DNA from 2 places in the Mesorhizobium sp. M0074 genome. Region 2 is predicted to be linked to the other one. Evidence: predicted binding sites of a transcription regulator. Region 2 holds the regulator's gene; the other holds the start of a gene.

Region 1 (9,430 bases), on a different contig from region 2:
TGGGCCGGCTGGTAAAACCCCATCGGCTGGGAATTCAGGATCGCGGCGCAGAACAGGTCGGGATAGAAGGTCTTGAACCAGCAGGAGGCATAGACCAGCAGGGCGAAGGAGGCGGCGTGGCTCTCGGGAAAGCCGTATTCGCCAAAACCCTCGATCTGCTTGAAGCAGCGCTCGGCGAAGTCTTTTTCGTAGCCCTTGGCGACCATGCCGTCGACCATTCTCTTGCGGTAATTGCCGATCGTGCCGGTGCGCTTGAATGTCGCCATGGCGCGGCGCAGTTCATCGGCCTCGCCCGGCCTGAAGCCGCCAGCAACGATGGCGATCTTCATCGCCTGCTCCTGGAACAGCGGCACGCCCAGCGTCCTGCCGAGTATTTTTTCCAGTTCCGGCTTGGGATATTCGGGTTTTTCCTTGCCTTGCCGGCGGCGCAGATAAGGGTGGACCATGTCGCCTTGGATCGGGCCGGGCCGCACGATCGCCACCTCGATGACGAGGTCGTAAAAGCTTTTCGGCCGCAGCCGCGGCAGCATCGACATCTGCGCGCGCGATTCGATCTGGAAGACGCCGATCGTGTCGGCACGGCAGATCATGTCGTAGACGTGCCTGTCCTCGGCAGGCAGCGTGGCCAGCACATAGGGCCGGCCATACGCGTCTCGCGCCTGCGGGTAATGATCCTGGAGCAGCGTGAAGGCGCGCTGCAGGCAGGTCAGCATGCCGAGCGCCAGCACGTCCACTTTAAGGATTTTCACCGCGTCGAGATCGTCCTTGTCCCACTCGACCATCTTGCGCTCGTCCATCGCCGTCTTGACGATGGGCACGATCTCGTCGAGCCGGTCGCGGGTGATGACGAAACCGCCGACATGCTGCGACAAATGACGGGGAAAGCCCATGATCTCGTTGGCGCATTCGATCACATGCCTTGTCGATGGATCGGTCTGATCGAGGCCGCCGGCCTTTGTCTCCTTTTCGCCGAGCTCCGAGGTCGACCAGCCCCAGATCGAACTGGACAGCGCGCCCCGGACGTCGTCCGACAGGCCCATCGCCTTGGCCACTTCGCGCATCGCCGAGCGGCCCCGGTAGCTGACGACGGCGGCGGCCAGCGCGGTGCGCTTGGTGCTGTATTTGGAATAGATGTACTGGATGACCTCCTCGCGCTTTTCATGCTCGAAATCGACGTCGATGTCGGGCGGCTCGTTTCTTTCCTCGGAAATGAAGCGTTCGAAAAGCGTTTCGATCTTGTCCGGGCCGACTTCGGTGATGCCAATGCAGAAGCAGACGATCGAGTTGGCGGCAGAGCCGCGCCCCTGGCAGAGAATGTTCTGGCTGCGGGCGAATTTGACGATGTCGTGGACAGTCAGGAAATAGCGCGCGTAGTTCAGACGCTCGATCAGAGCGAGCTCCTCCTCGATGCGCTGCGTCACAAAAGCGGGCACGCCCGAGGGGTAGCGGATGGCGGCTCCCTCCTTGGCCAGCCTTTCCAGTTCGGCCTGCGGCCCAAGACCCGATTCCGTCGGCTCGTCGGGATAGTTGTATTGCAGGTCACTGAGCGAGAAGGTCAGCTCGCCGGCAAAACGCAGCGTTTCCGCCAGCGCTTGCGGATGCCTGCGGAAAAGCCGTGCCATCTCCAGCGGCGGCTTTAAGTGACGCTCGGCATTGGCCGCCAACTCCAGCCCCACCTCGGCGACGGGCACATTGAGGCGGATCGCCGTCAGCACGTCCTGCAGCGGGCGCCGTTCCGACGTATGGTAGAGAACATCGTTGGTCGCCATCAACGGGATGCCGGCCAGCTCCGCCATCGCCGCCGCCTGCTCGATACGGAAGCGGTCGTTGCCGCGGTAATCCGGCGAAACCGCAAGCCGCAGGTTTTCACCGAAACGATCCTTGAGCCGGCTAAGGAGTGCGAGGCTGGTTTCCGCGTCCGCCGACACATCCGGCAGTATGGCGAGCGACAGGAGATCGCCCCATTCGAGAAGATCGTTCTGTTTGAGGAGCGTCGCCCCTTTTTCGTTCTCGTCTCGCAGATTGGCCCGCGTCAGCATGCGGCAGAGATGACCCCAACCCTTGCGATCCTGCGGGTAGGCGAGGATGTCCGGCGTGCCGTCGCAAAAAACCAGGCGGCAGCCGGGATGATAGGAAACACCCTCCACCTTGGCCTGCTGCCAGGCGCGCACCACGCCCGCCACCGTGTTGCGGTCGGCGAGACCGATCGCCGAAAACCCCAGGAATTTTGCCGCGACCACCAGCTCCTCCGGTTTCGAGGCACCGCGCAGAAACGAGAAGTTCGACTGGATGCCGAATTCGGCATAGGGGTTGGCCGTCAGCGCATTCATGCGAAGATCCCATGCATGAACCAGCGCGGCGAGGGCTGCGAGGCGCCGTAAAGGCCCTGGCGATAGAGCCAGTAACGGCGGCCGTCGGCATCCTCGATGCGGAAATAATCCCGGGTCGGGGCATCTTCTCGTCCCGCCGCCCCTCGCCACCATTCCGGCGCGATGCGCTCCGGCCCTTCGGCGCGCGCGACCCGATAGAGCGCGCGCCGCCAGCGGAAGTTCAAAGGCGGGCCTTCCGGCATTTCGGTGGCCGGCACCTCGATCGGCTCGGGCGAACGGAAAAGCCGGATCGGCCGTTCCGGCTGGAAGACGGTCGTGGGAGCGTCCTTCGCCTTGTCCGGCTGCTTCGGCGGCGAGCTTCTCTGCGGCGCCTCCGTGAAGGGAAGGGTGGCGACGGCGCGCTCCGGCAAATGGCTCTCGACGGCGACCGTCTTCAAGACCGCGCCTTCGCCGAGCCGGGCGCGAATGCGGTCGGCAAAAAGCGCGATATCGGCACCGTCGTCGCTCGTCTCGCCGGCAAGGTCGGCCTGCTGCATGTCGAAGGCGGCGGCGGTCAGCACCGAAAGGCGCACAAGATCGAAGCCATAGCCGGCGTCGATATCCTGTTCGAGCGCGGCAAGCCTTTCGTGGAACAATTTCTGGATCAGCCGCGGCTCGCGCAGAGGCCGCGAGGTGCCGACGGCGATGCGGCTGACGCCGCCATCGACGCGGAAAAGCAGCAGCGCCAGCCGCCTTGCGCCCTCGCCGCGACGCTCGAGGTCGCTCTTCAAGGTGGTCGCCAGCATGCCGGTCAGCCGCTCGATGTCCTCGGTCAGCATGATCGGCTCGGCAAGGTGACGCTCGACCGAAAGCGGTGCCACCGGCAGGCGCGGCGACACGGCCTCCTCGAGGCGGCCAAGCGCCTGGTCGAGGCGCAAGAGCAGCGATGCGCCGAAGCGGCGGGCCAGCGGCGCGCGCGGTGCCGCCATGACGGCGCCCGCCGTGCGCAGGCCGACGCTTTCGAGGCTGGCGCGTACCTCCGGGTCGATGCGCAGCGCCGCCAGCGGCAAGGGCGCGAGAAGCGCTTCCTCCTCACCATCGGGCACGATGCGGTCGCCAGCAAACCGCGCCGCCGCCCAGGCAGCACCAGGCGTGGCGGCAAGCCCGGCGCGGACATCGAAGCCCTGATGGAAAAAACGCGACAGGATATCGTCCAGCATCGAGCGTTCGCCGCCGAAAAGATGGGTGCAGCCGGTGACGTCGAGATAGAGGCCGTCGGTCCCGTCAAGCGCCACCAGCGGGGTATAGCGGTCGCACCAGTCGGCGAGGCCTTCGAGCAGGCGCCGGTCGGCCTCCGGATCGGCCTCCACGATGTCGATCGAGGGATGCATGGCGCGTGCGTCGGCTATGCCCATGCCGCGCTTCAGATTAAGCGCCTCGGCCCGCTCGTCGAGGGCGGCGATGCGCTGGGCGTTCCGGTCGCGGTGACTGATCACCAGCGGCAGGTGATCCGACGGCCGGGAACGCCAGGACCGCCCCAGACGCTGCCGCAGGATCCTCTCGGCGGCGAGATGCGGAAACCACAGGGATAGGATTCTTTGGCCGTTCTGGGGCCCATTCCTGAGACCTTCCTTGCTCGCCCCGTCTTTCTTCGAATATGCGTTCATCGGGGTTCCACTCCAGTGTGAATTTTCCGGGCAAGGCCGTGCGGCTCTTGCCGATGGCGACGGTGAAGGCGGGTCGGCCGATCGAGCCGGCGAGCGGCCCGGCAAGCGTCTTACGCGTTGCCGCCGGTGCCGCCGACAGGATGAGGCGGACGGGCGCTGCCGTCGGTTCGGGCTCGCCGGCCTGGCGCAGCAGGAACAGCGGCCGGCCCGCACTCTGCGCGCGGGCGTGCAGCCGCCGCGTCGCGGTGAGGTCAAGCCGCTGCGGGCTGCCGCGGATTTCGAGGATGACGGCGGCCAGCGCCGTCATCCGGGCAGCCTCCTCGGCGATCCACAGCGCATCGAGCAGCCTTGGCGCCTCGGAAAACAGCAATTGCTCCGGCTCGATGCCGAAGAAGGCGTGAAGCCCCCTGGCATAGGGAAAGCCGGCCTCGCGGAAAACCTCGGATGTGCCGATCCACAGCACCGGCAATCGCGGCCCCTGGCTGAGGATCAGGCTGACGAGCGACAAGGCAAAACCGGCAACGGCCCCGGCATCGCGGGTCGCGGCGCCATGAAACTCGCTCACCGCCGCCTTCGGCAGGCCGCCGCTCAGCGCAGCATCGAGGCGCTCGGCGCCGGTGCGCAAAAACGCATCGGGCGGCGCCACGGCGAGGCCGCGCCGGACAATGGTCAGATTCCGAGCGGGTGTCGGATGCCGAGAGGGTGTCAGACTCTGACGAGGGACATCCGCGTCAAACGACGAACTGGCCGGCGCCTCCAGGCGCTCGGGCAAGGTCCCTTCGATCTTCGCGATCTGGCGGCGCAGGGCAAAAACAGTCTCCCGCGCCACGGCGCTTGTCGCCATGACGGTCAGCTTCCACTCACAATTGTTCCTGTTATGTTCCCTATAAATTCCAGAGGCCGCTCGAAGAGTCAAGCGGAGTCATGGGGAATTTATTCCCAGAAAGAGCAACCCGAGCTTTTCAAGGAAACCGCTCGGGAGGCTGGGTTCATAAAAAAGGGGCGGCTTTTGACTCTAGCCTGAAGCCAATTCTGAAGCGACACGTCTCAAATATTGGGCGGTAAAGTCGGCGATTTGATCGACTTCTTCATCGTCATATTTGCGAAAGCTAAAGCGGCTGAAGCTAGGGTCGATAGCTTGGAGGGGTTTTCGTAGGGGACCGCGAAAATTCCTCATTTGATGGTTCCCCTCATATGCCAATACGTCTGCGCATTGAAGCGGTGGGTGCCTGGTTTTTGAGCCGAAATTGAAAGTCGCCGATTTTCCCGGAAAATGCCGCTGGACTTGCTGGAACGCCTCAGTCGCCGCCGCGCTGTACTGGTTGGCTTCATGGACGAATGCGATGTTATCGTGGCCTTCCGATGCGAGTTTCTCCCACGTGCTGCGAAGGGCCCATTGCAGGCAGATGTAGTACCAGCCGCGTACCATGTCTTCCGGCTTGATGGCTAAGCTATGTTTGTGAGCCAAGACCTCGCTCAGTTTCCGCCTGTCGACGGCGGCGATAATGCCCCGAATGTAGTGGTTTTTGACTACCGGCAGGATGCACTTGACGTGTCTATCTCGCTTTTCGCGGGTCCACCCTTCGTACTCCCCATGCCTGTTATGGCAATCGACCGAGTGGTGAATTTTTATCGGCGCCTTCGCCACGATCCAATCGAGGGTCCAGATCTGCCAGTCTTCTTTTGAAGCCCAAACGGCGGATACGGAAAGAATTTGCGAGTCATGGTCAGTGCCAGATTCGTCTAGGTAGACCTCAATCACCACCACCAAACCTTCCCGAGGGGCAAGAAAGGTGTCGCGGAACTCTAGGACGCGCCTTCCACCATTTCCGCCGACTCATCGGCTCGAAATTTGTTCAGCACGGTACCACCTCCTTAGCGCGTACGCGAATTACGACACGCTGAATTTATTCCTGCTTATGATCCTGGGGCAAAGGCGGCAGCCCCGCTATTTGCCGAGTCCGGCCTGAAAGCCTATATGCCGGGATCAAAGGACAAAGCATGGCTCGCATCTACCAAACACGCATCTGGCACGACCAGCTTTCGCCAACGATGGAGGAAATTGAGCTCTTGGCGCTGGAGGCCTATGCCCATCTGCCGGAGGACTTTCGCAAGTTGACCGGCGAGATCGTCATTCAGATCGCCGAATTCCCGACCGACGAGATCATGGACGACCTTTCGCTGGAAACGCCCTTCGACCTGCTCGGCCTGTTCGAGGGGCGCGGCATCGCCGAGCGCTGGAACCCGCAGACCGGCGAGGGGCCGAACCGCATCACGCTCTATCGCCGCGCCATCCTCGACTATTGGGCCGAGAACGAGGAAACGCTGGGCGACATCGTCACCCATGTGCTGATCCACGAGATCGGCCACCATTTCGGCCTGTCGGACGACGACATGGAGAAGATCGAAGAAGCGGCGGAGTAGGGGGTGCCGATCGGCTGAGGTTACGCAACAGTCCGACGTCTCATTCCTTCGCGCCCCCCTCTGTCCTGCCGGACATCTCCCCCACTTGGGGGGAGATTGGCAGCTTCGCCGACCGCGCCCTCTTTCTAACATTGAGATTTGGCGAAGCCCGGGATGATGGCCGATCTCCCCCCGCGTGGGGGAGATGTCCGGCAGGACAGAGGGGGGCGCTGTCCCGCGGACATCTCGCCGCGATTTCAGCGTCTACCAATCGCTGAGCTTGGTGTCGGGGCCGTATTCCTGGCCCTCGATATCCTTCACCACCGCCTGGCCGCAGCGCATGGTCTTGGCCTCCTTGTCATAGGCATAGGTCGGCGAGCCGAACAGGTGCCAGCCCTTGTTCAGCGCCGCCGTCACCTTGTGGCAGAAGCTGGCATCGTCCGGGCCGGACAGAAAGCGGTAGAGTTTCATTCTTCAATCCTGTCGTCAGTTACGTTAGTCATGCGCGAACAGCGGCGGCCTTCGCCAGCAGTTTTTCGGCCTGCGCCAGATGCAGCCGCTCGACCATCTTGCCGTTCAGCGCAACTACCGCCCTACCGGCATTTTCGGCGAACGCGAAGGCATCCTTGACCGCGCGCGCCTCGGCTATTGCTTCGGGCGACGGTGCAAAGGCGCGGTTCGCGGCTTCGATCTGAGCTGGGTGGATCAGCGACTTGCCGTCAAAACCCATGGCGGCCGCTTCCGTGCACTCGCGCGCAAACCCGTCCATATCGCGAAAATCATTGAAGACGCCATCGAGCAGGTCGAGGCCGCCGGCACGCGCCGCGAGCACCATTTGCATCAGCCATGGCACGAGATAGCGCCGATCGGGCGTGGCGAGAATGCCGGTGTCCTTGATCAGGTCGTTCGTTCCGGCAACGAAACAAACCAGGCGAGAGGCTGGGTCGCGGCCGAGCTCGGCGATCGGCCCGATATTGAGCAGCGCCTTGGGCGTCTCGATCATCGCCCACAGCTTGACCTCGTCCGCGATAAAATTGTCGTCGAGCACGTCGCCGGCCTCGAGGATGTCGCGCGGCGTGTCGACCTTGGGCAGCAGGATGGCGTCGGGCGTGCATTTTGCCGCGGCCGGCAGATCGTCGGCGCCCCATTCGCTCGACAGCGCATTGATGCGCACCACCATCTCGCAGCGCCGGTTGGAATGGCCGGCGAAAATCGCCGCCAGCTTTTCGCGCGCGGAAGGCTTGTCGGCCGGGGCGACGGCGTCCTCGAGATCGATGACGACGGTATCGCAGGCCAGCGATTGGATCTTGGCCAGCGCCTTGTCGTTCGAAGCCGGGACGTAAAGCACCGAGCGGCGCGGGCGGTAGCTTTCGGTGGTCATCTCCGATCTATGCCGTCTGCAGCCGGCCGAGGCAAGCCGTGCATAAAAACTGCACGCAATTTCGGAAAATCTCCTCGTCTCCGCCCCGCTTGCCACCCGACCGGATGCGACAAGGGCGGCATGCAAGAGCGAACGAACTCCCGTTGGTCCCTGCCATACCGGCTTCGCCGCGAAAGCTGGTGGCTCGTCGATCCGCCCCGGACTTCGGTAAACCTCCTCCCTTTCGTCCGGAAATCCCCGCCCACCGGCCGCATCAAAGCCGCCGAGAAAGCCCGATCATGACAGTATTCCTCTCGGCGGCGCCGAGCTATTGCAACCGCTTCGGCGTTGCCGTCCTGCTCGTCGCGCTGGCCGATTTTTTCTTCTATGGCCAACCGGCGGGCATCACGCTTTTCCTGTTCGGCGTTGCGATTGCAGCGGCGAGCATGGCTCTCCATCCTCTCGGCGCCTTCAACGATGGCAGGTTCTGGTTCAAGCCGGTTGCGCTGTTTATGGCGCTGCTGCCGCTTGTGGAAAATGTCAGCGCACTGTCCGTCTCGATCGCGCTGGCGGCGACGGCCATCTTCGCGCTTTCACTGGCCGGACGGTTGCGGCGCGGCCTTGCCCGTATTGCCGGCCAACTCTCGCTGTTCCTGCTTGCAACGCCATTTCGGCTCGTCCTGGATTTCTTCCGCTGGCGCATGGCGGCGCGGCGGCTTGGCCGGCGGCGCGTGCGCCTTGCGGCGATCGCCGTCTGGGTCATGCCGCTGGGCCTCGGCGCAGTGTTTCTCGCGCTGTTCGGCGCCGCCAATCCGGTCATCGAATACTGGTTTTCACTGATTGATCTCTTCGCCCTGCTCAACCTCACGCAGTTGCCGCGTCTTGCCTTCTGGCTGTCCGTGCTCGTCGGCCTATGGGCCTTTCTGCGGCCGCGCCTGCCGCGGTTTCTCCGGCATATTCCCCGGTTGGGAACGCCTGCCAGCACACCTACGAGGCCAGCCATAAGTCCCACCATCGAGGACATCGTCTTCGGCAAGGCCGCTATCCTCCGCGCGCTCGTCGTCTTCAACATCCTGTTCGCGGTGCAGAGCGCACTCGACGCCACCTATCTGTGGGGCGGCATCGCGCTTCCCGACGGGCTGACCTATGCCACCTACGCGCATCGCGGCGCTTATCCGCTGATCGTCACGGCGCTGCTGGCCGCCGGCTTCGTGCTGGCGGCGCTGCGGCCGGGAAGTGCGACCTCCGGTGATCCGCTCATCCGCCGGCTGGTTTATGCCTGGGTGGCGCAGAACATCCTCCTGGTGATCTCGTCGATCCTGCGGCTCGATCTCTATATCGGTATCTATGCGCTGACCTATTGGCGTGTCGCCGCCTTCGTCTGGATGGGGCTGGTGGCGGCGGGCCTTGTCCTGATCATAGCCCGCATCGCGCGCGAAAAGTCCAACGAATGGCTGCTTTCCGCCAATCTTCTGACGCTATCGGCGACGCTCTATGCCTGCTCGTTCATCAACTTTGCCGCGCTGATCGCCAACTACAATGTCGACCATTGCTTCGAAATGACCGGCCAAGGCACCCATCTCGACGTCTGGTACCTGCGCTCGCTCGGGCCCGGCGCCTTGCCGGCGCTCGATCGCTTCGTCCGGCACCAGAGCAGGACGGTTTCCGCGGAGGATGCCTCCATCCGCGAA
Region 2 (9,430 bases):
GCGGCGACGCCGCCCACAACGCCCAGGCACTGCGCGACATGCTGGGCGGCGCCGCCGGCGCCTTTCGCGATACGGTGCTGATGAATGCCGGCGCCGGGCTGGTGGTGGCCGGCAAAGCGACGACCCTCGCCGACGGCATGGTAACGGCGGAGCAGGCCATCGACAGCGGCCGCTCGCTGAAAGTGCTCGACAGGCTGATCGAGATTTCGAACGGTTAAAACCATGTCCGACATCCTGCGCAAGATCGAGGCTTACAAGCGCGACGAGATCACGGCGGCCAAGGCGCGCGTGCCGCTCGCCGAGATCAAGGCACGGGCGACGGATGCCGACGCGCCGCGCGGCTTTCTTTCTGCCCTTGAAGCAAAGCGCAAATCCGGCAGGTTCGCGCTGATTGCCGAAATCAAGAAGGCTAGCCCATCCAAAGGCCTGATCCGCGCCGATTTCGATCCGCCGACGCTGGCCAGGGCCTATGCGAAGGGCGGTGCCGCCTGCCTTTCGGTGCTGACCGACGCACCCTCCTTCCAAGGCGCGCCCGAATTCCTCACCGCTGCGCGCGCTGCCGTCGAGCTGCCTGCATTGCGCAAGGATTTCCTGTTCGACCCCTATCAGGTCTACGAGGCCAGGGCATGGGGCGCCGATGCCATCCTGATCATCATGGCCAGCGTCGACGACGCGTTGGCAAGAGAACTCGAAGCGACAGCGTTCGGTCTCGGCATGGACGCGCTGGTCGAAGTGCATGACGAGGCTGAAATGGAACGCGCGCTGCAGCTGTCGTCGCGGCTGATCGGAATCAACAACCGCAATCTCCGGACCTTCGAAACCAGCCTGCAGACCTCGGAGCGGCTGGTACCGATGGTGCCGGCCGACCGCCATCTGGTCAGCGAGAGCGGTATCTTTTCGCACGACGATTGCCGCCGGCTGGAGCAGAGCGGCATTGCGACTTTCCTGGTCGGCGAGAGCCTGATGCGCCAGCAGGACGTGGCCGCGGCAACGCGCTTGCTGTTGACGGGCAAGGCGCCGGCAGAGGCCTTTTGAGGATGGCGGCCGCCCTCACCCATCTTGGCGCGCAGGGCGAAGCCAACATGGTCGATGTCGGCGACAAGGCTGAGACGGTGCGCACTGCAGTCGCAGAAGGTTTTGTCGCGATGCGGCCCGAGACGCTGGACATGATCCTCGCCGGCGACGCCAAGAAGGGCGACGTGCTGGGCACCGCGCGCATTGCCGGCATCATGGCGGCCAAGAAGACGCATGAACTGATCCCGCTTTGCCATCCGCTGCTGCTGACCAGGATATCTGTCGATATCGAGGCGGACGCCGCGCTGCCCGGCCTGAAGGTGACAGCATTGACCCGCGTCACCGGCAAGACCGGCGTTGAGATGGAGGCTCTGAGTGCCGTCTCGGTCGCTTGCCTGACCATCTACGACATGGCCAAGGCGGTCGACCGCGCCATGGTCATCTCCGGCATCAGGCTTGTTGAAAAGACCGGCGGCAAATCCGGCGACTACAAGATCACCGGAGACGGGGCCACCGAGGCAGGCCGATAATGGCGCTGGTCCCAGTTGCCGAGGCGCTCGAGCGCCTGCTGGACGGCGCAGCAGCGCTGCCGGGCGAACGCGTCGCACTGCTGGATGCCGCCGACCGCGTGCTGGTGGAGCCGGTTGTGGCGCTCCGCACCCAGCCGCCGTTCAACGCCTCCGCCATGGACGGCTATGCCGTGCGGGCGGCCGATATCGCGTCCGTACCGGCAAGGCTTTCGGTGGTCGGCATGGCGCCGGCCGGACGCGGCTTTGCCGGAACGGTGCAGCAGCGGCAGGCCGTGCGCATCTTTACCGGCGCGCCGCTTCCCGAAGGCGCCGACACTATCGTCATCCAGGAGAACGTCCGCGATCTCGGTGGCGGCAGCGTCGAAGTGACGGAACCGACGGTGCAGGGGCGCAACATCCGCCGCCTCGGGCTCGATTTCGCCAAGAGCGATGTCCTGCTGCCCAAAGGCCGCCTGCTCGACCCGGCGGCCTTGTCGCTGGCGGCATCGGCCAATCACCCCGAGGTGCGCGTGGTCAAACGGCCGCTGGTCGCCATCATCGCCACCGGCGACGAATTGCTGCCGCCGGGCAGCGATGTTGGCCCCGACCAGATCATCTCCTCCAACGCCTATGGTGTCGCCGCTGCCGCACAGTCGGTCGGTGCGCGCGCGCTCGACCTTGGCATCGCGCCGGACCGCAGGGAGGCGATCGCTGCGCTGGTTGAAAAGGCCGTGAAGGCTGGCGCGAACGTCATCGTCACGCTGGGCGGTGCCTCGGTCGGTGACCACGACTTCGTCCATGACGTGCTGACCGGGCAAGGCATGACGCTCGATTTCTGGAAGATCGCCATGCGGCCGGGCAAGCCACTGATGTTCGGGCGGCTGGGAGACATTCGCTGCATCGGCCTGCCCGGCAATCCGGTGGCAAGCCTGGTCTGCACTCAGCTCTTCCTGAAGCCGCTGCTGGCGCGGCTCGGTGGCCGCGCCTTTCAGCAGGATATACGTCGGGCACGGCTCGGTGCTGCCATGCCGGCCAACGATCTCAGGCAAGATTATGTGCGGGCTGTTGTCATAGATGACACCGGTACGCTCGTGGCGACGCCGTTCGGCATCCAGGACTCCTCGATGCTGAAAATGCTGGCCGATGCCAACGGGCTGATCGTTCGCGCGCCGTTCGCTCCTGCCGCGGCGGCGGGCTCCCCCTGCGACGTACTGATGCTACGCTGAACCTGCCTCACTCCGAAATCAAGGTCCGGGTCAGCGGATGGTCTGGATCGGCCAAACCGTCGATGATGTTGAAATGATGCCGGTCAGGCTCGACCACCGAGCTGGTCGCGGTACCCAGGCCGATCCAGATGTTGGCCAGCAACGCGCTCTGACGCAGGAATTCGGCGCGCTCGCCGCCGCCGGCCCAGCAGGTCAGGCGGGCCTTGTCCATCGGGCGCAGCAGCACCGGACTTTCGGCCTGCGCCTCGGCCTCATCGATCGCCAGCGTCTCGTTCATGCCGGTGCGCATGATCGGGCGCAAATCGTGCACCCCCGAGATCGACACCACGTGACGAACGCGCCGGACCACTTCGGGCGCCAGCGGCGTCGTCGCCGTAACCATCCGGCTAACAAGATGGCCGCCGGCCGAGTGTCCGGTCAGCATCAGCGGCCCTGGAACCATCGCCGCCGCCTTGCCGATCGCCGCGCCGACTTCCTTGACGATGCCGCCAATGCGTATCTGCGGACAGAGCGTGTAGGACGGCATCGCCACCGCATAGCCGCGATCAACAGGGCCAGTGGCAAGATGCGACCAGAAACTCTTGTCGAATGCCATCCAGTAGCCGCCATGAACGAACACCACGAGTCCCTTGGGCTTGATGGCCGGCAGGAAAAGATCGAGCCGGTTGCGTGGGTTGTCGCCATAGGCCATGTCGAGCCGCGCCCTGCCCTCGGTCGAAAGCACGTCGCGGAAAACCCGCGCGGGCTCGATCCAGGCCGCCGGCCAGCGATCGCTGCCGGCTATGTTGGCGCCGTTGGCATAGGCGTTGTCCCAATCGGCAATGTGACGTTCGAACACCCTGCGCCCTCCCTGGCAATATAGCCTTGCAACGTAGCCGTGAGCATCGCGCGGCGCGTCGTCGCCAGCCTCACGATTCCAGCTCTCGCATCAATCTCAAGTGACAGCCGCCTTGATGGCGAAGCGCGCTTCCTTCCACGCACCGGTGCGCAGGATGTCCTCAAGCACTTCGACGGCCTGCCAGACATCGGCATAGCCGACATAGAGCGGGGTGAAGCCGAAGCGCATGGTCGATGGCGCGCGAAAATCGCCGATCACGCCACGTTCGATCAGCGCGCGCATGACCTGGTAGCCATGCTCATGCATGAATGAAATCTGGCTGCCGCGTTTTTCCCCATCGCGCGTGCTTTCGAGCGTGAGCCCGTAAGTGCCGCACTTTGCCTCGACAAGCTCGATGAACAGATCCGCCAGTGCGATGCTCTTCTTGCGCACCGCCGTCATGTCGACATCGTTCCAGATGTCGAGCGCGCCCTTCAGCGTGCGCATCGACAGGACCGGCTGCGTGCCGCACAGAAACCGGCGGATGCCGGTGCCGGCCGCATAGCCTGGCTCGAAGGCGAAGGGCCGTGCATGGCCCCACCAGCCGGTGAGCGGCTGCTGGATGTCGGAAAGATGCCGCTCAGCCGCATAGATGAAGGCAGGCGCGCCCGGGCCGCCATTCAGATATTTGTAGGTGCAGCCAACGGCAAAATCGGCGTTTGCCTTGTCGAGTTCGACTGGCATCGCGCCGGCGGTGTGGCAGAGATCCCAGACGATCATCGCCCCGGCTTCCTGAGCCCTGCGCGTCAGCGCCGGCATGTCGCGCAGTTCGCCCGACTTATAGTTGACGTGGTTGACCAGCACCACGGCGGTGCGTTCGTCGATCAGCTCTTCGATGGTCGGCGCGTCGACCCCCGAGAGGCGCAGCAGCGTATCTTTTCGCGTCGAAACCACACCCTCGGCCATGTAGAGGTCCGTCGGAAAACTATCGCCCTCGGCGACGATGACCTGCCGCTCCGGTCGCATGGCCATGGCGGCGTGCAGCAGCTTGTAGATGTTGACCGATGTCGTGTCGCAGACCACCGTCTGGCCGGCCGCGGCACCGATCAGGCGCCCGAGCTGGTCGCCAAGTTCAAGCGGCATGTTGAACCAGCCGGCCGTGTTCCATGCGCGGATGAGATCATGCGACCATTCTTCGGTCGCGGCCTTGTGCAGTTCATCGAAAGCGGCACGTGAAGCAGCTCCTAGCGAATTGCCGTCGAGATAGATCACTCCTTGCGGCAACACAAAGCGGTCGCGCATCGCGCGCAACGGATCCGCGGCATCCATCGCCTTTATGGCCACGAGATCGGGAATTCCTGTCATGATTTGTCTGCTCCCCCAAGATCCAACGCAACGCCGGACACGCATCGACTGTTCTTCCATTACCTGGTTGCGCGCAGCAAGGCTCCACCGGCGAGAAGCAGCCTGACCAGGCGGTGGAAACCGGGACTTAACCCGAGGTTGGCGTTTTGAATTCGTTTCGTTCACGGTGCATTGACCAAACCGCACAGTCGATACGGGTTCAATTCCGTGCCTTTTGCCGACCGACGGCCGATGCCAGTGCCGCCTTCTAGGAGGCCAGAAGGGCGCAAACGAAAGCAGAATCAAGGCGATGAGGCTCGCGGCGGTGAAAATGCGGTACGCCGGTAGGGGACGTCGTTTGTTTCCCGAGCCTTAACGCATTCATTAAACTTTAAACAGTTGCGGAACACAACTGGAACAGATAGTGTTTGTTCTGGGTTTGTTTTTCTGATTCTGTTGGGGGTCGCTATGCTGACACGCAAACAACACGAACTGCTTATGTTCATCCACGAAAGGTTGAAGGAAAGCGGTATCCCGCCTTCATTCGACGAGATGAAGGAAGCGCTCGATCTGGCTTCCAAATCCGGAATCCACCGGCTGATTACGGCGCTGGAGGAGCGCGGCTTCATTCGCCGTTTGCCCAACCGGGCCCGTGCGCTGGAGGTGCTACGCCTGCCTGACTCGATCGCCCCCGGCCTCAATGCGGCACGCAAGTTCTCGCCGAGTGTCATCCAGGGCAGCCTTGGGCAAGGCGCCCCTCGGCAGGGCAAGCCGACATCGTCGCGTGTCCCTGCAGCCGGCAATGACGACGATGTCGTCGCCGCCGTTTCGATCCCGGTAATGGGCCGCATCGCGGCCGGTGTGCCGATCGATGCCATCCAGCACCAGACGCATTCGATTTCGGTGCCGCCGGATATGATCATGGGCGGCGAGCATTATGCGCTCGAGGTCAAAGGCGATTCGATGATCGAGGCTGGCATTTTCGACGGCGACACGGTGATCATCCGCAATGCCGATACGGCGAGCCCCGGTGAGATCGTGGTGGCACTGGTCGACGAGGAGGAAGCGACGCTGAAGCGGTTCCGCCGCAAGGGCGCCTCGATCGCCCTGGAAGCCGCCAATCCGGCCTACGAGACGCGCATCTTCGGACCAGACAGGGTCAAGGTGCAGGGCAAGCTCGTCGGACTGATCCGCCGCTACTGAGCTCCGCCCTTGGCGCCGGCTTTGGGGTTGTCGGCCCTGCGGTATGGCGGCAGGCCCCGTGCCGCGCGTGAAAATTTCCGCTGCACGTGCCAGGGCCGGTATGATTTTTCGACGGCGAAGCGGATCTCGGCGCGTGTTGCCGCTTGTGGATCGAAATAGACGGCGGCACTTCCCGCGCGCGCCAGTTGCCGTTTGGTGACGACGAGGACCAGCCGGTCGTAGTAGCAGGGGTTATGGGCGGTGGCGTCGTCGATGACGATCAAGCTGGCAAAGGCGCAGGCTGGCCGCGCAGTATCGCGGTCCTTGGCTTGCGCGATGATCGCGCCGGATGGATGCCTGGCAAGGCAGAGGCCGTCCGTGCAAATGAACGGCATGCCCGGCGGTAGGTCGGCCGGATCGGCAATGTCGAATTGCGGGTCGTTCTTTCCAGGCGTTTCCGGCGCGACGATGGCCTCTGATGTGAGCGCGCGTTTCCAGTTGTCGATGGTGAACTCATTCGGGCGTGCCCGGTTGACCGCGAGTTCACCGCTGCCGATCGGCAGCGCGACCAGCCGCGCGTCCTCCGAGACCAATACGTCGGGTATGCGTGTCTGCGTTGTCGTCAGCAAGCCGGCGAGCGCAAAAGGAAGTGCCGCCAGCCGCAACCAGGTCGTCGCCATGCTGGCAATGACGAGGGCGATCGTCACCAGAAGGACGGATCTCAGCGAAATCAGCCCGACCGCATCGATCGGCGAGCGCTCCGAGATCCACCCGGACAGGGCGATCATCGCCGTCAGCCCCTTGCCCATGACATAGAGGAAAGGGCCATCCGCACCGAACGGCATCGCCAGCGCGCTGAGAACGGCGAAGGGCATGACGACCAGTGAGACGATGGGCATGATGGCCAGATTGGCGAACAGGCTGAGCGGCGCCACGCGCTGGAAATGCCATATGGCGAAAAGCGCCGTGGCGCTCCCTGCAATGATCGAGGTCATCGCCAGACCGCACATGCCCAACAGGACCTTTCGAGTGGCAAAGCGTAGCGGCGACCGCCGCGGTGGCGGCGTGGTGGCCCTGCCGGCGCGGTAATCGGACCAGCCTGCATAGGCGCCGACAAGGGCCGCCGTCGCGGCGAAGGACATCTGGAAACTCGGACCGACCACCTCGTGCGGCGACACCAGGATGACCGCGATGGCCGAGATCGCCAGGTTGCGCATGGTGAGCGCGGCCCGGTCGAACAGCACGGCGATAAGCATCACCGCCAGCATGATGAAGCTGCGTTCGGCCGCAACGACAATGCCGGAAAAGACGAGGTAGGCCGCAATCGAAAAAAGCGCGGCGGCCGCGGCATATTTCTTGACCGGCCGTCGCGATGAGAAATCGGGAAACAGCGCAAAGGCACCCCGCAGCAGCGCCATGATGGTGCCGGCGACCAACGCCATATGCAGCCCCGAGATGGAGATGATGTGGTAGATGCCGGTGCGCCGCATCGCTTCGTTGATCTCCTCGGGAATGCCGGCGCGCACGCCGACGATCAGCGCAGCAGCAATCTCGCCCTCGGCACCGCCGATGCGGCTGCGGATATGGTCGGCGATCGATTCGCGCGCGTCTTCGATCGCGGAAGAAAGCTGCGCGGCAAGCGGCATGCTGCCCGACGACACGACTTTCGGATTGCCGAGAAAAAAGCCGCTGCCGCCGATACCGGCGAAATAGCTGTCGAAGGAGAAATCATAGCTGTCGGGCCGCACCGGGCCGGTCGGCGGCAGCAGCCGCACATAGCCGGTGATCTCGGAACCGGCGGTCAGCTCAGCCGGTATCTTCATCGCCGAAACGCGGACCCGTTCCGGCATGTAGCGCAGTGTCGGCCTGGCCGTTGAGATCACATCGATTGTCAGCCTGATGCGGCCGCTCGCCATGGGCTCGTACGATACGACGCGACCCGTCAGCCGCGTCGAGATTTCGGAGCCGAGCATATGCGTTCCGACACGCCATGTCTCGAACTTGGCGGCAAGTACGCCAAGCGCGCAGAGCAGCGCCACCATGAAGCACAGGCGCGTCCTGGGCCATGACCGCGAGACGACGGCACAAAGGGCCGCGAGGAGCGCGATTGCGATCGGCTGTGGAAAGGCCGGCTCCACCGACAGCCCGAAATATACGACCACCCCGCATGCGAGGAACACCGGCACCAGCAGGAAGGCGATGCCGCGGTCGAGTTCCAGGCCGGCTGCCGAGGTTACGCTGTTGCGGATACGGGACGGTGACGGGAGGCGGAAACGCCTAGGCAGGCGTACGATGGGCTCGCCCGCGGGCACGAGAACCGTTGCTGGGTCGCTGGCCGGCAGCGACGGAGCATCGAAGCGCGGAGCGGGTAGCAATGCCGGTGCCGGCAGGACAGGCGGGGGTGCGGCAAACAGCAAGCGTTCGCTGACGCCGCTGCCAACGTCCTCGCCCTCGCCCGCACCACGGCCTCGCACAGCCATCGGGTCTGCCCCTTGCGCCCTCGACCTCCTATGCTACATGAACGCGCAACGCGCGAAAGTCCGCAAACCCACTTCCTTCGCCCGCCTGAGAGTTCCATGCCCGATAAGGTCGTCACCCGTTTTGCCCCCTCGCCCACCGGCTATCTGCACATTGGCGGCGCGCGCACGGCGCTGTTCAACTGGCTGTATGCCAAGCACACAGGCGGCACGATGCTGCTGCGCATCGAGGACACCGACCGCGAGCGCTCCACCGATGCGGCAAGCGCGGCCATTCTCGACGGGCTTTCCTGGCTTGGCCTGACATGGGACGGCGAGCCGGTGTCGCAGTTCGAGCGTGCGCCGCGCCATCGCGAGGTGGCCGAGGAACTCGTTCGTATGGGCAAGGCCTATTATTGTTATGCGACGCCTGCCGAGCTAGAGGCAATGCGCGAGAGCGCACGGGCCAAGGGGCTGCCTCCCCGCTATGATGGACGCTGGCGCGACCGCGACCCGTCGGAGGCGCCGCCCGGCGCCAAGGGGGCGATCCGCATCAAGGCGCCGACAGACGGCGAGACGGTGGTGCATGACCGCGTCCAGGGCGACGTGCGCTTTCCCAACAAGGATCTCGACGATTTCATTATTCTGCGCTCGGACGGCAATCCCACCTACATGCATGCCGTCGTCGTCGACGATCACGACATGGGCATCACCCACATCATCCGCGGCGACGATCATTTGACCAACGCCGCACGCCAGACCGTAATCTATCAGGCCATGGGCTGGGAGGTGCCGTCGATGTCGCATATCCCGCTGATCCACGGTGCCGACGGCGCCAAGCTGTCGAAGCGGCACGGTGCGCTTGGCGTCGAAGCCTATCGC

What was found. The regulator LexA, encoded in region 2, represses DNA repair genes until DNA is damaged. The targets are predictions, from matches to a motif close to TGTTCNNNNTGTGTTCNG.
Region 1: a site for LexA is predicted at 4,844-4,861, ahead of NKJ73_RS15585 (ImuA family protein). Genes of this name have one in related genera too.

The regions. Positions count from the first base shown of each region.
Region 1 covers NZ_JAMYUM010000010.1:68,827-78,256, reverse strand. Annotated here, with positions in the region: gene NKJ73_RS15595 (error-prone DNA polymerase) at 1-2,330, opposite strand, end outside; gene NKJ73_RS15590 (DUF6504 family protein) at 2,327-3,805, opposite strand; gene NKJ73_RS15585 (ImuA family protein) at 3,738-4,820, opposite strand; gene NKJ73_RS15580 (DUF3800 domain-containing protein) at 4,992-5,744, opposite strand; gene NKJ73_RS15575 (metallopeptidase family protein) at 5,978-6,400, shown strand; gene NKJ73_RS15570 (DUF1737 domain-containing protein) at 6,644-6,850, opposite strand; gene NKJ73_RS15565 (HpcH/HpaI aldolase/citrate lyase family protein) at 6,879-7,760, opposite strand; gene NKJ73_RS15560 (DUF4153 domain-containing protein) at 8,039-9,430, shown strand, end outside.
Region 2 covers NZ_JAMYUM010000003.1:167,796-177,225, forward strand. Annotated here, with positions in the region: gene trpD (anthranilate phosphoribosyltransferase) at 1-218, shown strand, start outside; gene trpC (indole-3-glycerol phosphate synthase TrpC) at 223-1,035, shown strand; gene moaC (cyclic pyranopterin monophosphate synthase MoaC) at 1,038-1,544, shown strand; gene NKJ73_RS05960 (molybdopterin molybdotransferase MoeA) at 1,544-2,749, shown strand; gene NKJ73_RS05965 (hormone-sensitive lipase) at 2,757-3,587, opposite strand; gene kynU (kynureninase) at 3,684-4,931, opposite strand; gene lexA (transcriptional repressor LexA) at 5,379-6,113, shown strand; gene NKJ73_RS05980 (ComEC/Rec2 family competence protein) at 6,107-8,572, opposite strand; gene gltX (glutamate--tRNA ligase) at 8,669-9,430, shown strand, end outside.